Regions from separate parts of the Streptomyces graminofaciens genome, predicted to be linked through region 2. Evidence: riboswitches for the same ligand, from Rfam matches in the RefSeq annotation. Region 2 holds a riboswitch; each other region holds the start of a gene.

What was found. A riboswitch is a leader RNA that binds a small molecule or an ion and turns the genes downstream of it on or off. The one in region 2 is predicted to bind cyclic di-AMP.
Region 1: another riboswitch for cyclic di-AMP. It lies ahead of SGFS_RS28030 (M23 family metallopeptidase); the one in region 2 lies ahead of SGFS_RS12845 (M23 family metallopeptidase).
Region 3: another riboswitch for cyclic di-AMP. It lies ahead of SGFS_RS46765 (C40 family peptidase); the one in region 2 lies ahead of SGFS_RS12845 (M23 family metallopeptidase).
Region 4: another riboswitch for cyclic di-AMP. It lies ahead of SGFS_RS34715 (transglycosylase SLT domain-containing protein); the one in region 2 lies ahead of SGFS_RS12845 (M23 family metallopeptidase).

What each region holds. Positions count from the first base shown of each region.
Region 1 is NZ_AP018448.1:6,507,075-6,511,641, reverse strand. It holds gene SGFS_RS28040 (MarR family winged helix-turn-helix transcriptional regulator) at 1-254, shown strand, start outside; gene SGFS_RS28035 (GTP cyclohydrolase II) at 416-1,057, shown strand; cyclic di-AMP (ydaO/yuaA leader) riboswitch at 1,314-1,477, shown strand; gene SGFS_RS28030 (M23 family metallopeptidase) at 1,489-2,544, shown strand; gene SGFS_RS28025 (aldo/keto reductase) at 2,631-3,575, shown strand; gene SGFS_RS28020 (PrsW family intramembrane metalloprotease) at 3,641-4,567, opposite strand, start outside.
Region 2 is NZ_AP018448.1:2,972,152-2,976,718, forward strand. It holds partial or broken gene SGFS_RS12840 (exo-rhamnogalacturonan lyase family protein) at 1-934, opposite strand, end outside; gene SGFS_RS12845 (M23 family metallopeptidase) at 1,163-2,155, opposite strand; cyclic di-AMP (ydaO/yuaA leader) riboswitch at 2,160-2,319, opposite strand; gene SGFS_RS12850 (alpha-galactosidase) at 2,622-4,567, opposite strand, start outside.
Region 3 is NZ_AP018448.1:10,603,545-10,608,111, reverse strand. It holds gene SGFS_RS46775 (ATP-dependent Clp protease proteolytic subunit) at 1-472, shown strand, start outside; gene SGFS_RS46770 (hypothetical protein) at 480-785, shown strand; cyclic di-AMP (ydaO/yuaA leader) riboswitch at 1,270-1,441, shown strand; gene SGFS_RS46765 (C40 family peptidase) at 1,445-1,918, shown strand; gene SGFS_RS46760 (ATP-binding protein) at 2,025-2,483, opposite strand; gene SGFS_RS46755 (helix-turn-helix domain-containing protein) at 2,732-3,601, shown strand; gene SGFS_RS46750 (DUF397 domain-containing protein) at 3,612-3,836, shown strand; gene SGFS_RS46745 (8-amino-7-oxononanoate synthase) at 3,888-4,567, opposite strand, start outside.
Region 4 is NZ_AP018448.1:7,906,457-7,911,023, forward strand. It holds gene SGFS_RS34705 (FAD-dependent oxidoreductase) at 1-152, shown strand, start outside; gene SGFS_RS34710 (HAD family hydrolase) at 375-1,181, shown strand; gene SGFS_RS34715 (transglycosylase SLT domain-containing protein) at 1,228-2,034, opposite strand; cyclic di-AMP (ydaO/yuaA leader) riboswitch at 2,037-2,253, opposite strand; gene SGFS_RS34720 (polyprenyl synthetase family protein) at 2,783-3,793, shown strand; gene SGFS_RS34725 (LolA family protein) at 4,151-4,567, shown strand, end outside.

The sequences.
Region 1 (4,567 bases), 3.5 Mb from region 2:
GGGACAAGCGGGGCAGTGTCGCGGTGCTCACCGACGAGGGCATGGCGCTGCTGGAGCGGGCCGCGCCGGGCCATGTCGAGACGGTCCGCAAGGCCGTCTTCGACCACCTCGGACCGGAACAGATCACCCAGCTGGAGGAGATCTGCTCGGGCATCGCGGCCGCGATACAGGGCGATCGGGGCGAGGGTCCGCGGGCGAGCGGCTCGGCCGAGCTGCCGTGGCGCCGCCGGTCGTGTTCGTCGTCGGGCGAGTGATCGGCGCCTGAAAATCCCTCGCGAAATTCCTTCCGTGGCGGAAGTGTGATCCTCCTCCAAACGGGTTGCTTGAAATTTGAAGCAGGGGATAGAGTCCCTCTGAGCGTTGTGCTTCAAATCTGAAACACGACGGGCAACCCGCACCTGGACCGGAGAACCGCATGCCCGACTTCCCCGCAGCCACCCAGCGTGCCCGCGTCCGGGTACCGCTGCGCTTCCACGACGGTTACGGCGTCGACGCCGAACTGGTCACGTTCCACGGCCTCGTCGACGGTCAGGAACACCTCGCGCTCGTCCTCGGCGACCCGGCCCCCGGCACCGCGCCGCTCGTCCGCCTGCACTCCGAGTGCCTGACCGGCGACGTCTTCGGCTCGGCCCGCTGCGACTGCGGCCCGCAGCTGCGCGAGGCGGTGGAGCGCATCGCCGACCGGGGTGGCATCCTCCTCTACCTCCGCCAGGAGGGTCGGGGCATCGGCCTCTACAACAAGCTCGACGCGTACGCCCTCCAGGACCAGGGCCTCGACACGTACGAGGCGAACGCGGCCCTCGGGCTGCCGGAGGACGCCCGCGACTACACGGCGGCGGCCCAGATGCTGACGGCCCTCGGTGTCGACGAGCTGGACCTGCTCTCCAACAACCCCGACAAGGCGCAGCAGTTGCGCGATCTGGGCGTCGGCGTCCGGGACCGGGTCCCCACCGGTGTCTTCACCACCGCCCACAACGTCCGTTACCTCCGCGCGAAGGTCCTCCAGACCCAGCACACGCTGCCGCTCGCGGAGTTGACGGAGCTGACGGCGGGCTGAGGACTCCTCACGGCTTCTTCACTTTCGGTGACCACTCCATCCCCCTGCGCATCACAACTGACGTAGTGTCAAATGAGACGAGGATGATCGAGAGCGGTGAAGGGTGGTCAACTCGCCCGTTTTCCGCCCCTCGTGACCTGTAAGTCCAGGCCAAGAAGCGTTAATGATCAACGAGAACCGCTTGGAATACGACCCACGCGTCTATTAACGTTCGATAACGCAGCGCGGTCGTCCCAGCCGTCACAAGAGTCGGCTCCGTGCGCACGCGCCGAATCCCGTACCTGTACGGGAACCGGGGAACCACCACCCTGGGGTGAATCGCACGGAAGCCGCCGTGGAAACACGGCAGGTTTACGCGCGTAGGAGACCTTCCTGCTCCGAACCCGTCAGCTAACCCGGTAGGCGAGAAGGAAGGAAAGGAGTACGCCCACGTGGCGTCAAACCGGCCTGCGACCGAAGCCCCGTCCGTTCCGAGCCAACGCGGCGGCGAGAGCCGCACGTTCGGCTACGGCAGCTACAACAGCGAGAACGAGGGCCCCTGGCAGGAGTGGAACCCCACCGCGGAGTCCACTCGCCCCGTCCGCGGCCGGCACCGTGTCGCCAAGCAGCGTGGCGGACTCGCCCGCAGCTCCACGGTTCTCGGCGTCGGCGTCATAGCCGCCGTCGGCGCGGGCGGTATGGCCAGTGCGCAGACCGGCAAGCCCCCCGTCTCCATCTCGATGCCCGACATGCCGAACGTCGGCTCGGTCTTCGAGGACGAGGCCGACGAGGAGCCGCAGGGCTCCACCACCCCGCTCAGCAGCGCCGGCCTGATCGCCGCCGACACAGAGCAGGGCAACGCGAACGCCGGTGAGGCGCTGCGCGCCCGCATCATGCAGCAGGCCGAGTCCCAGCAGGACCAGGTCGACCTGAAGGCCGCCGAGGCAGCGCAGGCCGAGGCCGCGAAGAAGGCCTCCGAGCAGGCCGCCAAGGAGAAGAAGGAAGCCGAGAGGAAGGCCGCCGCCGAGAAGAAGAAGGCGGAGGAGGAGGCCGAGGCGAAGGCCGAGGCGAAGGCCGAGAGCGAGCGCCTCGCCAAGCTGGCCGGGCAGTTCACCCTCCCGACCTCCTCGTACACCATCACCTCGACCTTCGGCCAGGCCGGCTCGTACTGGTCCTCCGGCTACCACACCGGTCTCGACTTCGCCGCCCCCACCGGCACCCTGATCAAGGCCGTCCACAGCGGCACGATCACGCAGGCCGGCTGGGACGGTTCGTACGGCTACAAGACCGTCCTCACCCTCGACGACGGCACCGAGCTGTGGTTCGCCCACCAGTCCTCGATCGGCGTGAAGGTCGGCCAGAAGGTCGCCACCGGCGAGGTCATCGGCCGCGTCGGCGCCACCGGCAACGTCACGGGCGCCCACCTCCACCTGGAGGTCCACCCCGGCGGCGCCGCGAGCGGCATCGACCCGGCGGCGTGGCTGCGCAGCAAGGGCCTCAACCCCTGACCCGGGGCCCCTGGTTCACAAAGCTTTGACATCCCTTGGCCGGGCGCTCGGAATGCGGGCGTCCGGTCTTGGCGTTGCCGAAAGGTATGACCCTTCTTCGCCCCCTGGGCTCCTCCGACCTCGAAGTCTTCCCCCTCTCCCTCGGCGGCAACGTCTTCGGCTGGACGGCGGACGAGGCACAGTCCTTCGCCGTCCTCGACGCCTACGCGGCCGCCGGCGGCAACTTCGTCGACACCGCGGACTCCTACTCGGCCTGGGTCGAGGGCCACACGGGCGGTGAGTCCGAGACCATCATCGGCAAGTGGGTCAGGGCCCGCGGCAACCGCGACGACGTGGTCATCGCGACCAAGGTGAGCCAGCACCCCGAGTACAGGGGCCTGACGGCGACGAACATCAAGAAGGCTGCGGACGCCTCCCTCAGCCGCCTGGGCACGGACCACATCGACCTCTACTACACCCACTTCGACCAGCCCGAGGTGCCGGTCGAGGAGATCGTCACCGCCCTCGACGAGCTGGTGAAGGCGGGCAAGGTCCGCGCGATCGCCGCCTCCAACATCACCCCCGAGCGACTGAAGGCCTCGCTGGACTTCTCCGACCGCGAGGGCCTGGCCCGCTACGTGGCCCTCCAGCCCCACTACAACCTGGTCTCCCGCGACACCTACGAGGGCCCGCTGCGGACCGTGGCCGCCGACGCGGGCCTGGCCACCGTCCCGTACTTCGCCCTCGCCAAGGGCTTCCTCACGGGCAAGTACCGCCTCGGCACGACGGTCGACAGCCCGCGCGCCGAGGGCGCCGGCGCCTACCTCGACACCCCCAGGGGCCTCCGTGTCCTGGCCGCCCTGGACGAGATCGCCGAGTCGCGGGAGGCGGACCTCGCCACGGTCGCCCTGGCCTGGCTCGCCGCCCAGCCGACGGTGGCGGCCCCCATCGCCTCCGCGCGCACGGTGGACCAGCTCCCGGCCCTGCTGAAGGTGGCGGAGCTGACGCTGACCGACGAGGAGCTGAAGCAGCTGACGGAGGCGTCGGAGTAGTTCTCCGCAGCCCTCTCGGTCCTACCTGCTGCTTCCCCGGCGGTGCCGAACGCCCTGCGACTGCGCTACGACCGATAGGGGTTGTAGGCGGGATACGGCATCGCCGGCCTCGCCCCGTACGCCGCCGCCGGGGCGTACCCGTAGCCGTGCCACGGCGGCGGTGTGACCACCGGCACGACCCCGTGCCCGGCGTACGCCAGCGCCGGCCGCGCGATCTCCCGCCTGCGCCACAGCTCGAAGAGCAACTGCCGCTCCCGCAGCACGAAGTCGGACCCGGCCCGCCCCTGCCGCCCGCGGTGCCGCAGAAACGCCAGTGAGGTCGCGTAAGCCTCGTACTCCGCGACCGACCGCGCCCCGGGCCGCCCGAACTGGTGCGAGGCGTACTCCCTGGCGATCCGCCGCGCCCGCATGGACCCGAGGACGAACGGCTCCGGCGGCGTCAGCCACCCGGCGGCCGCGTACGCGGGCAACTCCTCCCGGACGGTCCGCAGCTCGCGCTGCCGGGTCCAGATGACGAGCCACGTCAGCAGCCCGAACATCGGCACCATGAACGCGGCGTACACCGCGAAGAAGCCGTACCCCCCGAAGGTCGCCGCCCCGTTCCAGATCGCGTGCATGCCCATGGCGAGCAGCAGCCCGCCCAGCGGCAGCAGCACCCGACGTACGCGGTGCCGCTCGGCGGACAGCGCGGCGATCCCGAAGCCGATGCCCGTGAGCACGGTGAACAGGGGGTGCGCGAAGGGCGACATGACGATACGGACGAAGAAGGTCGCGGCGGTGACGGAGTCGAGCCAGCTGTCGCCGCTCAGCTGGTCGGTACCGAAGGCGGTACCCAGATACAGAATGTTCTCGGTGAAGGCGAACCCGGTGGCGGTGACCCCCGCGATCACCACCCCGTCCACCAGCCCCGTGAAGTCCCGCCTGCGGAAGAGGAAGATCAGCAGCACGGCCGCGGCCTTGGCGGTCTCCTCCACGACGGGCGCTATGACGGT
Region 2 (4,567 bases):
CCCGGGTCGCGGCGCAGCCCGGTGATCCCCTGCACCGCTTCGGCGAAGAGACCGCCGCCGGAGTCGGCGAGCCGGACATGGCGGTCGTACGCCTCGTCGCGGAGCGGCACGGTGAAGCGGACGCCGAGCCCGCGCAGGAAGTCGCCCTTGTCGGAGCCGGGTTTCTGCTCGCCGTCCCAGACGAAGGTGTGCACGAGCTTGAAGGACTCGGCGCCGGCGTGGAAGGCGAAGCGCAGGGTGAACGGCAGCCAGTCGCGACGCCCGTGCCGGTGGCGGCCCTCGACCCGGACGACGGCCCGGACCGGCCCGTCCTGCTCGACGGTCACCTTCTCGACCCGCCCGTCGAACTCCTCGACTTCGGCGCCGCCCTCGTATCTCCCCTGCCGCAGGGCGACCAGTCGGCCGTCGCGGGCGATCTCGGTGGAGCCACGGCTGACGCTGCGCACGACCGTGCGGGAGTTCCGGCCGCCGAAGACGACCGTGATGACGCCGGTCGAGACCTCGACATGGCCGCCGGTGCGGGTGACGGTCACCTTTCGCGCGGGGGCGGCCGGTGTCCGGCGGACAGGCGATACGTTTCCGCCTTCGGCGCGTCGGGGGCGATCGCGTGCGCCGTCCACTTCACCGATCCGTCGGGCCACTGGGCGGTGACCCAGCTCTGCACGGGGACGTCGTCACCGGCGGCCGTGGTGAGCCGGAAGCCCTGGCCGGCCTGGTGGGTACCGCGGGCCCACGGCACGCCCCAGGTGGTGCCGGCGTGCGCGCCCGGCGCCGAACCCTCCAGCCAGTGAAGTTCGGTGTCACCGGCCGAAGCGGCGCCCGAAGCTCCGTCCGGGGCGGCGGCGGCACTGCGGGACAGTGCCCAGGAGAACTGGGTGGCGGCGGCCGCGACCGCGGCACCCTTGATGACAGTGCGTCGGTCGACGCCGGACACACCGGACACAGAGGACCTCCGAAGGCATAGAAAGCGCTTGCGGAGATCACTGTGTCCTCACGGTCGCACGACTGTCGATACTTCGGTCAGCCATGCCACAAGACCGCAACACGATGATCATGATTCGCCCGGGCCGGGCCGCGACCCCACCGATCCGGGCGTGCCGAAGGCCGGACCCCGGGGATCGGGGGTCCGGCCTTCTGATCCTCTCGGCAGGGAGCGGGTGCGTCAGACGCTGACGCCCTTCTGCCGCAGATACGCCAGCGGGTCGATGTCCGAGCCGTAGTCCGGCGTCGTCCGGATCTCGAAGTGCAGATGCGGTCCGGTGACGTTGCCGGTGGCGCCGGAGAGGCCGATCTGCTGGCCCGCGCTCACCGACTGGCCGGCGGAGACGCCGATCGAGGACAGGTGGGCGTACTGGGCGTAGTAACCGTCGGCGAGCTTGATGACGATCTGGTTGCCGTACGCGCCGCCCCAGCCGGCGGAGACGACGGTACCCGCGCCGACGGCCTTGAGGGCGGTGCCGGTGGGGGCCACGAAGTCGACACCGGTGTGGTAGCCGCTGGACCACATGCTGCCCGCCGTCTTGTAGGCGGTGCCGATGGTGGCGCCCTCGATGGGCAGGGTGAAGCCGGAGTTGCTGGACTCCGAGGTCTGCGTGGTGGAGGTCGACTCCTCCGCGGCGGACTCGGCGGGCTTCGAGGACTCGGAGGTCTTCGACGACTCGGCGGGCTTGGAGGACTGCGACGACTGACGCTGCGTCGAGGACTGGGGCGCGCTGCTCGACGCGGCCTTGCCGCCGAGGGTGAGCTTGAGGCCCGGGTGGATGAGCGACGGGTCGGAACCTATCGCCTGGCGGTTGTCCGCGTAGATCCGCTTCCAGCCGCCGTCGACGTCCTGCTCCTCGGCGATCTTCGCGAGATAGTCGCCGATCTTGACCGAGTAGGTCTTCGTCTTCGACTTCTTGGTGCCGGTCTTCTCCGCCCGAGCGGCCTTTTCGGCCTGCTCCAGCCGTGCGCTCTGCTCGGCGGCGGCCTTCGCCGCGGCGATCGAGACCGTCTTCTCGGAAACGCCGGAAACGGCGGCCGTCGGCGTCGCCGCGTGGGCGCCGGCGGCACCCATCAGCGGGAGGGCGAGCGCGGCACCACCCGTTCCGGCGGCGGCGATCGAGCGGGTGAATCGCTGGGACTTCGGACGGCGGTGCTTACCCTTCGCGGGCATGACGAATTCCTCTCCGGCGCCTGCGAGGTGAGCTGTCGGGTGCGGACTGGAGATGCCCGGCCGTGCTCGCGCACGGCTTTACCCCTAGCCTGTTCCGGAGACCGGAACAGGCGGGACTACCTGTGGGTCCCCCGCTCCTGCCGTGGATCGGGTCGGTATACGGCTCCGGTCGGCGGCAGGATTGGGCGTCCGTCCGGATTGAGGCCGAACGTAAGCGACTTGCGGCTCAAGAGACAACTATTGGGATTACCTGTGCGTCTTCCTATCTGATCCTTATGCGAATTATCGATCACGCTCCGTAAATGAGCGTTCTCGCGCTTTTCGCAACCCCCCTGGAAACACGCATGAATTACGTGGACATGACGGCAACGGACCGTCACGAATATGACGCTGCTCACGCACCTACGGCCCAGTAGGCTTTATTCCAGGGCTTGCTGGAATTAAAGCTTCATTTCGGACACAACGCTCAAGTGCGACGCAGTCGGACAACCTTCGCATCAAAGTCACCGCGGAGCCCTGTCCGCAGTCCGTGATGCAACAGCACCGCCCCTCGGTACGTTTCGCCCGTTTCGCGACACTCATACGTCCTGTCCGGGTCGAGGCCGCGCAGCCGGACCGGGGCGAGCGGCTCGCCGTAGTGCTGGGCCTGGAGCCAGGCGAGGACGACCACCTCGTCGCCGTACACGTACTGCACGGCGCTCAGTCCGCCGGCCGGCGGCCGCAGCCGGTAGAGGTCGCCGCGCTGCACGACCGGCCGGATCTCGCGGTAGAGCTCGACCCAGCTCCGCGCCTCGGCCAGCTCCTCCTCCGTCCACTCGGTGAGGTCGCCGCCCACGCCGAGCACGCCCGCCATGGCACTGACGAAGCGGAAGCGCAGCGAGCTGACCCGCCCGTTGAGCTGGTTGTTCGGACTGTCGGTGACCCAGGCGGCCATGACCCGGGCCGGATGGATCTGGCTGAAGCCGTGCTGGATGGCGAGCCGGTCGAGCGGGTCGGTGTTGTCGGAGGTCCACACCTGGTCCGTGCGGGCCATGACCTCGAGGTCGATCCGGCCGCCCCCGCCCGAGCACGACTCGAAGGCGACGCCGGGGTGCGCGGCCCGCAGCCGGTCGAGGAGGGCGTAGAAGGCGCGCACGTGCTCGACCCACAGCTTCTGCGGATACGGCTCCCCGGGCCAGCCGGCGTCCGTGAAGCAGCGGTTGAAGTCCCACTTGACGTAGTCGATGGGCGCGCTGGACAGGAGCCCGTGCAGCTGCTCCCAGAGATACTCCTGGACGTCCTTGCGCGCGAGGTTGAGGACGAGCTGATTGCGTAGCTCCGTCCGCTTTCGTCCCGGATGGAACTGTGCCCATTCGGGGTGCGCGCGGTACAGCTCGCTGTCCGGGTTGACCATCTCCGGCTCGACCCAGATGCCGAACTGCATCCCGAGGGCGTGCACATAGTCGGCGAGCGGCTTCAGCCCCTGCGGGAAGCGGTCCGGGTTGGGGGTCCAGTCGCCGAGTCCGGCCCGGTCGCTGGTCCGGGTCCCGAACCAGCCGTCGTCGACCACGAACAGCTCCACACCGATGGCCGCAGCCCGCCGCGCGAGCGCCCCCTGCTGCTCCTCGGAGATGTCGAACTCGGTGGCCTCCCAGGAGTTGAACAGCACCGGCCGGTCCTGGTCCGCGTCCGGGATGACATACGCCCGCTGGTACGCGTGCCAGGCGCGGCTGGCGCCGCCGTGGCCGCCGTCGCTCCACAACCCGGCGAAGACGGGCGTCGTGAACGTCTCGCCGGTCTCCAGCCGCAGCAGGCCCGATTCGTCGTATCCGGCGCCGCCGGTGATCTGCACACGCGCGTCCGGGAGCTGGGCCACGGCGATCCGCCAGGAGCCCGACCAGCCGAGGGCGCAACCGTAGACCTCGCCGCGCTCCTCGGTGGCGTCGGTGTCGAGGGCGACCCAGGGCAGATGCTGATGCCCGGTGTGGCCGCGCCGGCTGCCGATGACCTTCTCCCCGTAGGTGAGGTCCCCGCGGACCAGGCGGGACTCGGCCGCCCACCGCCCGTGCAGCTGGGACAGCCGCCAGGCCTCCTCGCGAGGCGGCAGCGTCCAGGTCGCCGAGTCGGCCCGCAGCAGCTCGACCGACGGCCCCTCGTTGACGAGGGTCACCCAGCGCTCGACGACATCGTCACGCATCCGGTAGTGGAGCGTGATCCCGAGCCCGTCGTCGGCGAACCGCAGCCGCAGCTCGTCGCCGTCGGCCTCGTAGGCCTCAAAGGTCCACTCGGTGCCGCGCCGCGTGTCCGTGCGCACAAACAGGGCCGGGCGCACGAAGCGGGGGCCGCCCTCGACGGGGTACTCCTCGTGTCCGTCGACCGGGGCCTCGAACGGCCAGTACGGCAGCTGCTGCCTGGCGGCCAGCTCCTCCGCGT
Region 3 (4,567 bases), 7.6 Mb from region 2:
GTCACCGGACCGCGACATCTCGCTCTACATCAACTCCCCCGGCGGCTCGCTCCGCGCGATGACGGCGATCTACGACACCATCAGCTTCGTCACCTGCGATGTGGAGACGATCTGCCTGGGGCAGGCGGGGTCGTCCGCCGCGGTGCTGCTCGCGGCCGGCACACCGGGCAAGCGGTACGTCCTGCCCGGCGCGAGGGTGGTGATCCGCCAGCCGGCGCTCACCGAGCCGATCGAGGGGCAGACGAGCGACCTGGCCATACGCGCCGAGGAGTTGGCGCGCGACCGCCGGATGCTGGAGGAGCTGCTCGCGCGGCACACGGGACGCGACCCCGAGCAGGTCCGCGCCGACATCGAGCGGGACAAGTTCCTCGACGCGCAAGGAGCGGTGGAGTACGGGCTCGCCGACGGAATCGTCCCGAGCCGCAAGACCTCGCGCACCCTCCCGGGCGGCACGTCCCCCGGCGCGAGGTGAGCCGCCGATGGTCCCCGAACTGCCGCCGCTGCCCGCCCTCACCCGCGCCGAGGCGGAGCTGATCGACCGCTACCTCGACGTCGTCGACCTCCTCGGCCGGATCAATCCCGCACGCCCCGGCGACACCTATCGCGGGCTGCGGGCGGCGCAGGCTCTGGTCGCAAAGGCGCACGCGCTGCGCGACGCACTTGAGTTGATGCACAGCCGGGGCGAACATGAAGTGCATGCCGCAACCATGGCGCGGGCCCTGCGCGTCCTCGACGGAGAACGACGCGCGGCCCGGGTCACCCTGCCGCCCGATTCCGACAGTTGATCCGGCCGCCCCGAAGCCGCGTGAAAGCCACACCGAAGCGCTCCGTCCACACCCGCACGAAGCCGCGCCGACCAAGCCGAACTCACCCGAATTCGAACCGGTCTGAACCGATCCGGGGTCGCCGGCCGTACTGATGGGCCGAGGAGACGTCCGGACCAGTTGGCATACGGACCGGATGTCGTCACTCGAAAGGCCTAGCGGGGCATCCTCCCCGAAGGCCCTTCGCAGTTGCGCAACGCGCCTACGTCAGGGCCGGAATGATTTGTTCCGGTGCAGGTGCGGGGCTCCTCGACCGGGTGGACAACAGCACCGAAAACACCCTGTCCACCCGATCGGGCGAGTGGTGAGTAAGGCCACAAATCCCCGATTCCGTTGGGATTTTCCGGCTTCGGTGCGTCAAGATCCCTTCCTGACGACAAGCCCCCGCCACAGCGGCGGGGCGATCCGGGTGGACGCCGAGTCCTGCCGCCGCCCGGATGACCGGTCGACAGGAGTGCATCGGCAGGAGTGGAGGACCCAAGCACGACGGGTCGCCGGAACGGTCACGCCATGACCGGGCCGAGCAGCCCTTGGGGTGAAGCCGCGTCACGCGGCCGGGCAACTTCGCCAGCCCGAATCCGACAGGTCATCCTTCACAGGCGGCTGACGAAGGGTTGCGCATGACTGCGCTGAATCGTGTCCCGTCGCTGTTGACCCGGGCCGGCACGGCCTCGGCTCTCACCATCGCCGCCGTGGGCGGCAGCATCCTGGCCCCGGGCGTCGTATCCGACGCCGAGGCGGCCACACCGGCGTCGAAGGCACTACAGGTCGCGGCTTCGAAGAAGGGTTCCCCGTACAAGTACGGCGCCACGGGCCCGGGCAGGTTCGACTGCTCAGGGCTGACCCTCTACTCGTTCAAGAAGGCGGGCAAGAAGCTGCCCCGTACTGCTCAGCAGCAGTACAACAAGACGAAGCACATCTCATCGAGCAAACGCACGCTCGGAGATCTCGTCTTCTTCCACTCGGGCTCGAACGTCTACCACGTCGGTATCTACGCCGGGAAGGGAAAGATCTGGCACTCGCCGAAGACGGGTGACGTCGTGAAGCTCGAAAAGATATGGACGAAGAGCGTCTGGTACGGCCGGGTCGTCTGATCCGCCGCTGACGGGCGGTGGCGGCGCGTCCTGCCGCCGCCCGCTCCACACCGGACACCGGCCCTCGCGCGACAGCACCGAGGGCCGCTGTCGTCCCACGGCCCCTTCAGGGCTCCTGCTGTCCGCCGGCCCTGACCGGCTGTACCGGCGCCGCCCACGGCAGCTCGATCGCCACCGTCTTGCCGCCCTCCCGCGTGGGTCTGACGCTCAGCCTGCCGCCGCACTCGGCGGTCAGCCAGCGGATGATGACCATGCCCCGGCCGTTGTCCTGCTGGACGGCGGCGGGCAGACGTTTCGGAAAGCGCGGATGGCTGTCGGTGACACCGATGTGCAGCCGCTCGTCGCGGTCGAGCGCGAGGTCGACGGTGAAGGTGGGCGATTGACCGAACGTGTGCTGGACGGCGTTGGTGGCGAGTTCGGACACGATCAGGCGCACGGTGTCGGCGGTGTCCGTGTCGCTCGGCAGGCCCCATTCGGCCAGCACGTTGGCGACGTATCTACGGGCAGCGGACACCGAGGCGGGATCGCTCGGCAGAGTGACGGATGCTTCCTGGTGGTCTGCCATGGCGAGGTCGTCCCTTTCCCACGGGACCGGTGTCCGACACGGAGCGGTTGGTTCGAGTACGGTCCCGGAACTGGTGCTTCGCGCCAGAGTGCCATCACCTGGGCCACAACGAGTGGCGATCCACCAAGATATGCATATATCTGTCGCTCGAAGCGGTGAACTCTCCGACGGCCGACCGTATTCGGGTGGACTCTCGGTCCATCCTCTGCGTCACCCGACCAGCACGCGCCGGGCGGAAGGAGAAACCCATGCAATACGGTCCGGCGGTACGTCGCCGCAAGCTCGGCGCCGAGCTACGTGATCTGCGCACCGGGGCCGGCCTCACCAGCACCCAGGCCGCCCGGCTCGTGGACTGGCACCAGTCCAAGGTGAGCCGGATCGAGACCGGCGCCAGCGGGGTGAAGCCGGCGGACGTGCGGGTCCTGCTGGACGCATACGGGATCGACGACTCCGAGCTACGGGAGTTGCTCCTGGCGCTCGCCGGCTCGGAGGACGGCGGCGGGCGGCACAACTGGTGGCACGCGTACCGCGGGGTACTGCCGCCGACGTACCGCGATTTCATCAGTCTGGAGTCCCAGGCCAGCGGGATGCGGACACTGGAGACCTCGGTGGTGCCCGGGCTTCTGCAGATCCCGGAGTACGCCCGGGCGGTCACCCGGGCCGCGGTGGAGGGGCTGGAAGACGACAAACTCGACGCCCTCGTGGAGGTACGGCTCGCGCGGCAGGACGTCCTGCGGGCGGATCCGCCGATGGAGCTGAGCGCCGTGCTCGACGAGGCGGTTCTCCGGCGTGAGGTGGGCGGACCCGAGGTCATGGCCCGTCAGTTGCGCCGACTGGCCGAGGCCGCGGCGCTTCCCCAAGTGCGGCTGCAGGTGCTGCCGTTCACTGCCGGGGCGCATATCGGCATCACCGGGCCTTACGTAATCTTCTCATTTCGGAGCACATCCGATCTGGACGTCGTTGTTCTCGACCACTTGACGAGTAGCCTCTACCTCGAGCGGAAAGAAGACCTCAAGGCTTATGTGGAGGCCTTCGACACCCTTCAGATCCACGCCCTTTCGCCCGAGGAATCGTTGGATTACATCGCCGGACTGGCCGAGTCGGCCGACGGCGCGTAAGGAGGCACCAATGTCCGCACTGCCTCGGAACGTACCCACCAGTACCGCGCTGCGCGGTGTGCGATGGGTGCGCAGCAGCCGCAGCACCGGAATGAACAACTGCGTCGAGACCGCCCGGCCGTGCCCCGGCCCCTGGGCCGGACTGGTCGCCGTACGCGACTCCAAGAACACGGCGGGGCCCGCCCTGCTGTTCGCCCCCGGAGCCTGGGAGGGGTTCCTCACCGCGCTTCGGTAAGCGAGAGCGCCCAGCACCATCGCCCTTGGCGAGCACGGCCGGGACGCCGACTCACGGTCGCGTATCGCCGATGATCCCCACGGCTCGGTCGATCTGCCCCTCGGTGAGATCCGCGCGGGCGGTCAGCCGCAGCCTCGAGATGCCGTCGGGCACGGACGGTGGGCGGAAGCAGCCGACGGCGAGCCCCGCCGTACGGCAGTCCGCCGCCCATCGCACCGCCTGATCCGCAGACGGCGCGCGCACGGACACCACGGCGGCGTCGGGCCGCACCGCTTCATGGCCCGACGCCGTCAGCCGTGTGTGCAGTTCCCTCGCCACCTCACGGGCCCGCGCGGCCCGCTCCGGCTCACGGCGCAGCAGCCTGAGCGCGGCCAGGGCGGCGCCGGTGGCGGCCGGGGCGAGGCCCGTGTCGAAGATGAACGTACGGGCCGCGTTGACCAGGTGGTCGATGACGTGCGCCGGGCCGAGGACGGCGCCGCCCTGGCTGCCCAGGGACTTCGACAGCGTGACCGTCACGACGACGTCGGGGGCGCCCGCGAGCCCCGCCGCGTACGGGGCACCCCGGCCACCGTCGCCCAGTACGCCCAGGCCGTGGGCGTCGTCCACGACGAGCCCGGCGCCGTACTCACGGCACGCGGCAGCCAGTTCGGCCAGCGGGGCGGCGTCCCCGTCCACCGAGAAGACGGTGTCGGAGACCGCGACGGCGGGCCCGGCATGGGTGCCGAGCGCCT
Region 4 (4,567 bases), 4.9 Mb from region 2:
GGCTGGGTGCGGGATTCCGGTCCTCCATGGCGGGGTTGTACTTCACGGGGTTGCCCGCGGCGGCGTCGTACGGGCCGGTGATGCGGTTCGTGTGTGGGACGGGGTTCGCTTCGCCGCGGTTGGCTCGGCACTTGGCCGCCGCGCATGGGTGAGTCGGCGTGAGCCCGGGTGGGGCTGCGGTTCGCGGGCGGCGGCTCGCATGCGGTTGATCGCGCGGTTCCCCGCGCCCCTTGGGAGCGCGGTCCGCAGCCGCTCGGGTGAACAGCGGTTCGGGAAAGGGGTGTTGACGAGGGGGAGCCGTGTGAGGGTCGGGATACCGGACGTCGTCCGGTACGCGTCGAACCGATGGGGCGCCGCATCCGTATTCTCTGATCATGGCCGCTCCCACCGCATATTCGCTCATCGCCACCGACCTGGACGGAACGCTCCTGCGCAGTGACGACACGCTCTCCGACCGGTCCCTCGCCGCGCTGGCGCGGGCCACGGGGGCCGGTGCTCAGCACCTCGTGGTGACGGGGCGGCCGGCGCCGAGAGTGCGACCGCTGCTGGAGGACCTCGGCAGCAGGGGGCTCGCGGTGTGCGGACAGGGCGCGCAGTTGTACGACGTCGGCGCGGACCGGCTGCTCTGGTCCGTCACCCTCGACCGGGAGCTGGCCGAGACCGCGCTCGGCAAGATCGAGGCGGAGGTCGGACAGGTGTACGCCGCCGTCGACCAGGACGGGGTCGACGGCCTGACCCTGATCGAGCCGGGCTACCTCATGCCGCACCCCACGCTGCCCGCCGTCCGCGTGCCGCGCCGGGACGACCTGTGGTGCGAGCCCATCAGCAAGGTGCTGCTGCGCCATCCCTATCTGTCCGACGACGAGTTGGCGTCGGCGGCACGCATGGCGGTCGGTTCGCTGGCGACGGTCACCATGTCGGGGCCCGGCACGGTCGAGCTCCAGCCGTGCGGCATCACCAAGGCCACCGGCCTCGCGCTCGCCGCCGAGCACCTCGGGCTGACCCCGGAGGTGACCATCGCCTTCGGGGACATGCCCAACGACATCCCCATGTTCGACTGGGCCGCCCACGGAGTCGCCATGGCCAACGCCCACCCCGAGCTCAAGACCGTCGCCGACGAGGTGACCCTCTCGAACGAGGAGGACGGGATCGCGGTGGTGCTGGAACGCCTGTTCCCCTGAGTCCGCCGACCCAGGGGAACAGGGAACGGGCAGTGCCCGGCGGGCCCTAGTACGCCCCGAACACGTTGTCGATCGAGCCGTAGCGCGCGGCGGCGTAGTTGCACGCCGCCGTGATGTTCGCGACGGGGTCGAAGGGGTCGTCCGCCGTGCCCGCCACGTGGTACGCGGCGAAGGTCGGGTCGATGACCTGCAGGAGCCCCTTCGACGGGGTGCCCGCGGCGGCGTTGGAGTCCCAGTTGTTGATGGCCTGCGGGTTGCCCGACGACTCCCGCATGACGTTGCGGTAGATCCCGTCGTAGGACCCGGGGATCCCGTTCCGCGCCATGATGTCCAGCGACTCGCGGATCCAGCCGTCCAGGTTGTTCGGGTACGTCGTGACGGACGCGGGGGTCGCCTTGACCGCCCCGGTCGACGCGGAGGTGGTGGCGCTCCTGGTCGTCGTCGCCGTCGTCGCCGTCGTCGTCTTCGTCGCCTTCGCCTTCGCCGTCTTCAGCGACAGCTTCAGGCCCGGGCGGATCAGCCGCGGGTTGCTCCCGATGGCCTTGCGGTTGTCCTGGTAGAGCTGTCGCCAGCCGCCCCTCGTGTCGTACCGGTGGGCGATGGAGGACAGGGTGTCGCCGCGGACCACGGTGTACGTGCGCGGCATGACCTGTATGGCCGTCGGCGCCGACTGGACGGCGGACCGTGCGGCCGACTGGATGGAGGCGGCGGTCGCCTGGGTCGGCTGGGCGGCGCTCGCGGTCGTCGCGGCGGTGAGCGGGAGGGCGAGTGCCACCCCTCCCGTGCCGGCGGCGACCACGCCACGGGTGAGCGGGTTGGTTCTGGGGCGGCGGTGTTTGCCTCGTCCGGGCATGGTGCGTTCCTCTCCGACGCCTGCGAGGTGAGCTGTCGGGTTCGGGCAGGAGATAGCCCGGCCGCGTAGGTCGCAGAGCGCACCGGACCGGCCGTGCATGCACGGAACCGGGCTGTGCGAACTGCGCGCGGCTTCACCCCGAGCCGGTCCGGTGGGGAAGTCGGGCCGGCGGACTTACCTGGGTCCCCCGCTCCTGCCGTGCGTGGATGAGTGGTCAGTGGGGAGTCCGGGCGGCGGCAGGATTCGGCGTTCCGTCCGGATGGCGAAGTGAACGTATGCGAGAGCACATGACGGGAACAAGCCCCGAAATTCGCTTAAGGGCTATTTGACCTTGGTCTTGGTGGAAATGGCGGGCTGGTCGGGGTGGGGGAATGGTGCTCAACTTGCCTTCCGCAAAGGGCGGGAGAGGTGGGAAGGTCGGGGTGGGGAATTGGGTTCGCGTGACTCAACTCACGGAACTATTCGGGCGAAGTGAAATGTAGAGCAAGAATTCGGATAGTAGGGATGAGATGTTCGAGTCGGTAGATATTCGGGCATATCGGCCGATCGTGAGCATCGGGGTCGCGAGGGGGCGTGATCCGATACCGCCCGGGTCGAACCCGTGGGCGCTAGCGGTGATCGAAAGGTGACCGGATACGCTGACTCGAGTGATGGCAGCGACAGATCGACAAACCATGTCATCGACCGTGAGACCGACCTAGACCGACCGTGTGACCGTCAGCAGACGTCAGCAGACAGGAGAACCCTCGTGACCGTCGTCGAGCCGTTTGGGCTGAGCGCGCGGGACCAGGCTCTCGAAGCCGATGTCCAGGCCGGACTGGCGGCCGTCGAGGAGGGTCTGCTCGAGGCCACCAAGAGCGAGGTCCCCTTCATCCAGGAGGCCGCCCAGCATCTGCTGCGCGCGGGCGGCAAGCGGTTCCGGCCGCAGCTGGTGATGCTCGCCGCGCAGTTCGGTGACCCGTACGCGCCGGGTGTCGTCCCCTCGGCGGTGGTGGTCGAGCTGACGCATCTCGCCACGCTGTACCACGACGACGTGATGGACGAGGCCGACGTGCGCCGGGGCGTGCCGAGTGCGAACGCGCGCTGGGGCAACTCGCTGGCCGTGCTGACCGGGGACTTCCTGTTCGCCCGGGCCTCGCACGTCCTCGCCGACCTCGGGCCCGACGCCGTCCGCATCCAGGCCGAGGCCTTCGAGCGGCTCGTCACCGGGCAGATCCTGGAGACCGCCGGACCGCGCGACGGGCGCGACCCGATCGACCACTACCTCGATGTGCTCGGCGGCAAGACCGGGTCGCTGGTGGCCGTGGCCGGGCGGCTCGGCGCGATGACGGCCGGCGCGGACGAGACCGTGGTCGACGTGCTCACGCAGTACGGCGAGCGGCTCGGGGTCGCCTTCCAGCTCGCGGACGATGTGCTCGACATCGCGTCCGACTCCCACGAGTCCGGGAAGACGCCGGGGACGGATCTGCGCGAGGGTGTGCCGACCATGCCGGTGCTGCGGCTGCGGGAGCGGGCGGAGCGGTTGGGGGTGGCGGAGGACGTCGCGCTCTGCGAGCTGCTGGACTCCGATCTGAGCGATGACGCGCGGCACGCGGAGGCGTTGGCCCGGCTGCGGGTGCATCCTGCGCTGGAGCAGGCTCGGCGGGACACCGTTCGGTATGCCGAGGAGGCGCGGGGGGTGTTGGCGCCGTTGCCCGAGTGCGGGGCGAAGGCGGCGTTGGTGGAGCTTTGTGATGCGGTGGTGCATCGGGCCGGGTGAGTTACGGGGCCGGGAGAGGGCTTCGCCCCCGCGGCCCCTACCCGTCCCGTCCCTGGGGCTGTGCCCCCGGCCCCCTTGTCTTCGTCGTCTGGCCGCCCGTTGTGGCCGCTCGTTGTGGTTGCTCGCTGTGGTCGCTCGCGCCCGCGCGGCGGAGCCGCACATCGGAGAGTGGCCCGCGCCCCTTACGGGAGCGTCCCTTAGGGCCCCGTCATCCCGTAGATGTACGCCTAGTTGATCCCGCAGGGTGACGCTTCTCGGCGGCTGATTTGGTGACATGAGAGCACCACTCCTCACCGATTCGGGTGAGAATGGCGGCTCGGAATGGACGCCGCCGCCGACGACGGAGGTAAGGCACACATGGCACCGTACGAAACCGACGACAGCGCGGCCGTCGCCGCGGCCGAAGTCGACGAGGCGCGGGCGATGCGGCGACGCAAGGCCGCGCGGTACGTCGTTCCGGTCACCGTGGTGGGCTTGGCCGCGGCGACCATCGGGCTCGTCCCGGCCTTCGCCGGCTCCGGTGACCCCGATCTGCCGAAGATCAGCGCGCAGGAACTCATCGAGAAGATCGCCGCCTCGGACGTACAGCAGATCTCCGGGACGGTGAAGATCAGCACGGATCTCGGCCTGCCCGACCTGGGCGGTCTGGCGAGCAGCCTCGGGTCGGCACAGGGCGGCGACGGCGCGTCCGCCGACCCCTCGTCCAAGCTGCTCGAACTCGCCTCCGGTACCCACACGTTGCGGATCGCCGCCGACGGGCCGGACAAGCAGAAG